2 regions of the Bacillus sp. XF8 genome follow, and region 2 is predicted to be linked to the other one. Evidence: predicted binding sites of a transcription regulator. Region 2 holds the regulator's gene; the other holds the start of a gene.
The links. The regulator Rex, encoded in region 2, represses fermentation and respiration genes when NADH is low (regulators of the CRP and FNR family bind a similar motif). The targets are predictions, from matches to a motif close to TTGTGAAATATTTCACAA.
Positions count from the first base shown of each region.

Region 1: the regulator Rex is predicted to act here: its motif matches at 1,128-1,145, upstream of J4P91_RS22470 (L-lactate dehydrogenase).

Region 1 covers NZ_JAGDQK010000040.1:2,756-4,966, forward strand. The annotation lists gene J4P91_RS22460 (RNA polymerase sigma-70 factor) at 1-119, shown strand, start outside; gene J4P91_RS22465 (carboxymuconolactone decarboxylase family protein) at 354-797, shown strand; gene J4P91_RS22470 (L-lactate dehydrogenase) at 1,261-2,205, shown strand.
Region 2 covers NZ_JAGDQK010000054.1:4,541-6,751, forward strand. The annotation lists gene J4P91_RS25935 (ABC-F family ATP-binding cassette domain-containing protein) at 1-817, opposite strand, end outside; gene J4P91_RS25940 (redox-sensing transcriptional repressor Rex) at 1,002-1,631, shown strand; gene J4P91_RS25945 (YdiK family protein) at 1,660-1,851, opposite strand; gene J4P91_RS25950 (CPBP family intramembrane glutamic endopeptidase) at 1,854-2,211, opposite strand, start outside.

The sequences.
Region 1 (2,211 bases), on a different contig from region 2:
GGAATAAAGGCCATGCAGAGAAAGCCATATGTTTTGAGTGGGATAAAAGCGGGGAATCCATTAGAAGAATCTACATTATAGTCAATCCTGATAAATTAAAGCATATTCCAGTTCTATAGCATTTAATTGAAAAAGAGATCTTTATTTTAAGATCTCTTTTTTATTTTGTCACAAATTGAAAAGCTAATTTGTCTTATAAGTGACAGGGTATAAAAGGGATGCTATGTATGTTTTTGATTAGAACTTCTGTTATGAATTAAAATATTTTACAGCAGACAGTGATTATGAAAGCCCTTATTAAATATCCTAGTGCCAAAGTACAAACTAATTTTATTTTGTGGAGGGAGTATACGATGGAAACAAGATTTTTAATGGGAAAGGTAAATCCGGAAGGTTATAAGGCAATGGTAGGTTTAGAAAAATACTTGATGACTACAAGTATTGATGAAATATTGAAAGAGCTAATTAAAATCCGTGCTTCTCAAATCAATGGATGTGCGTATTGCATTGATCTTCATACGAAAGATGCACGAAAAATAGGGGAAACAGAGCAACGTATTTATGCTCTTAATGCTTGGCGTGAGACACCATTCTTTACGCAGGAAGAACGTGCTGTGCTTGCTTTGACAGAGGCAATTACACTAGTAGCGGAAACGCACGTTCCTGATGAGGTATATGAAGAAGTAAGAAATTTCTTTGAAGAAGAACAAATTGCTGAAATCATTATGCAGATTGTTGCTATTAATGCATGGAATCGAATTGGGGTATCTACTCGTTTAATGCCGGAAAAAAGATAAGATGGAGATGTGGCCAATATTTTGTAGAGGTACCCTTACACCATCAACAAGCTAAGAAAAAGGATGGTTCCAAAAACGAAAAATAAGTTATTCTTTCTGGAAATACTGCTGAAAGGATAGCTTTTTCGTTTTTGAGCATAAAGAAATTGTAATTGGAAGGATATAGAGCTATTGCAGATTATATAGGATTTAATCTTTAATAGGTAAACGATAAAATATAATGAAACAAGCTTTTCACAATCTAAAGAAAAGGCTTCCATTGTGATTGATTCCACACCTGTCACTATAGCTTTCTCCTATCTGTGAAAAAGTTCACAAATAGGTCATAATTTGTGAATGTATTCACAATGATTCATGCTACAATATGTGTGTAAGGAAGTTAAACAACATTAAATTAGTACTTTAATTAATTACTTAAACAATAATAAAAAATATATGTGAACAATAGAGAGGGGAAATTACCATGAAAAAAGGTATCAATCGCGTAGTATTAGTAGGAACAGGAGCTGTAGGTTGTAGTTATGCTTACTCAATGATCAACCAAGGTGTAGCAGAAGAATTTGTACTTGTAGATGTAAACGAAGCAAAAGCAGAAGGAGAAGCAATGGACTTAAGCCATGCGGTACCATTCTCTCCATCACCAACAAAAGTATGGAGCGGTAGTTATGCAGATTGTAAAGATGCAGATTTAGTTGTTATTACTGCTGGATTACCACAAAAGCCAGGTGAAACTCGTTTAGATTTAGTTGAGAAAAATACAAAAATCTTTAAGCAAATCGTTCGCGGTATTATGGATAACGGATTTGATGGTATTTTCCTAATCGCAACTAACCCAGTTGATATTTTAACTTATGTAACTTGGAAAGAATCTGGATTACCGAAAGAACGTGTAATCGGTTCTGGTACAACTTTAGACTCTGCTCGTTTCCGCTACATGTTAGGTGACTACTTAGATGTAGATCCACGCAACGTTCATGCATACATCGTTGGTGAACATGGTGATACTGAACTTCCAGTATGGAGCCACGCTACTGTAGGTGTACAAAAGCTAGAAACAATTTTAGCGAACAACGAACAATATAACCAAGATGATTTAGATAAAATCTTTGAAAATGTACGCGATGCTGCTTATCATATCATCGAACGTAAAGGTGCAACTTACTACGGTATCGGTATGTCACTACTACGTGTAACTAAAGCGATCTTAAACAACGAGAACAGTGTATTAACTGTATCTGCATACCTGGAAGGTCAATATGGCGAGAAAGATGCTTATGTAGGTGTTCCAGCTGTTATTAACCGCGAGGGTGTACGTGAAATCGTTGAACTTGAATTAAATGAAGAAGAAAAAGCGAAATTCGCTCACTCTGTAAAAGTATTAAAAGAAACAATGGCACCAGTACTATAAGATAAA
Region 2 (2,211 bases):
TTTCCTCTTGTTGTTTCTCATAACGTTTCATTTCCTGCTCATATAGTGCAGCTTTTAAATCTAAATATTTACTGTAGTTACCAACATATCGTCTGCTTTCTTTATTAGAAATTTCATATACTTGTGTAACAAGCTTGTCTAAAAAGTAGCGATCGTGGGAAACGATTAAAATAGCTCCAGGATAGCCTTGTAAATATTGTTCAAGCCATGTTAATGTATCGATGTCTAAATGGTTTGTTGGTTCGTCCAAAATAAGTAAGTCTGGTTTTGTTAATAGTAGCTTCCCAAGAGCAAGTCTTGTTTTCTGTCCACCACTTAACGTAGAAATCGTTGTTTGGTGTGTTTCAACTGGAAAACCAAGTCCACTTAAAATGGAGCGAATATCAGCTTCATATTGATAACCACCTTGATCTTTGTAGTCTAACTGTAATTGATCATAATCAGCGAGTAATTTTTCGTACGTAGCAGCATTTGAAAAGTTCTCTTCCTTACCCATTTCCTGCTCTAACCTTCGAAGTTTCTTTTCCATTTGCTGCAGATGAGTAAAGACGGTAAGCATTTCATCCCAAATTGTTAAAGAAGTTTCTAAACCAGTATTTTGGGCTAAGTACCCAATTGAAACATCTTTTGGCTTTATAATTTCTCCACCGTCGTGAGATAGTTCACCGGCAATTATTTTTAATAATGTGGATTTTCCAGCACCATTTCGACCAACTAGTGCAATGCGATCCTTTGTTTGAACTTCCAATTTAATGTTTGCAAGAATTGTTTCAGCACCGTATAATTTTGAAAGCCCATTCACTTGTAATAAAATCAATGTTTTCACCTCAAATAATTTCTTAACTTTGCCATGTTTATATTTCTCAATCATACTAAAAATAGTGTATAGTTTAAAATAAAGAGAGAAGTCTTCTCTCTATTATACAAGGAAAGTCATAAGTGCTAAACTTCTGTATTTGTTTTAAGTCTATGAACAAAGATAGGAAGAGAGGAGAGGTTATATGGATCAGCAAAAGATTCCACAGGCCACTGCCAAACGATTGCCTCTATACTATCGATTTATCCAAAACTTATCTCTTTCTGGTAAGCAACGTGTTTCATCGGCAGAATTGAGTGAAGCGGTGAAGGTAGATTCCGCGACAATTCGAAGAGATTTTTCATATTTTGGAGCGTTAGGGAAAAAGGGATATGGGTATAATGTGAATTATTTACTATCATTTTTCCGAGAAACGCTCGATCAAGATGATATAACACGTGTAGCACTTATTGGAGTGGGTAATTTAGGGACCGCTTTCTTACATTACAATTTCACGAAAAATAATAATACAAAGATTGAAATGGCGTTTGATGTCAATGAAGAGAAAGTTGGAAAAGAAATCGGAGGAATTCCTGTATATCATTTAGATGAATTAGAAGAACGTTTAACAAATGATATACAAGTGGCAATATTAACAGTGCCTGCTACCGTTGCACAAGCTGTAGCGGATCGATTGGCCGAAACAAATGTACATGGAATTTTAAATTTTACACCGGCACGATTAAATGTTTCAGAAAATATAAGAATTCATCATATTGATTTAGCTGTAGAATTACAAACACTCGTTTATTTTTTGAAAAATTATCCACAATAAAACGCAGAGGAAATCCCTCTGCGTTTTATTATTGCTTTTTCTTTGTAAATTTGACTAAGATAAGTCGAAGTGCCAAATTAAAATCAATTGTTGCCATAGCAGCAAACAGCATTGTCCAAAAGTTCCAAATTGTATCTGTAACGTTCGTAATTGCGAAACGTGTAAAGACACATCCGAGAAGGAAATACAGTGCTGCCATGAACAATGGTGAGTTCCTCATATTTAAAATCCTCCGATAAATCCTTGCATTTTTTCTGCTTGTTTAATCATTTCTTGTATTTGTTCGTTACTTACTACTACTTGGGTTATTGCAACTAGTGAATTCATCGTAACGTGAGCCATAATAGGAACGATGATTCGTTTTGTTTTCACGTATAGAAAAGCGAAAACAAGTCCCATGGAAGTGTATACTAACAAATGTGTAAAATCAAAGTGAATTGCTGCAAAAACAAGTGAACTAATAATTGCCGCGATAAAGAAATTAAATCTTTTATAGAGTGTTCCAAATAAAATTTTTCTAAAGACAATCTCTTCTAAAATAGGGCCGATGATAGAGATAACAATAAGAAACCATGGAGTA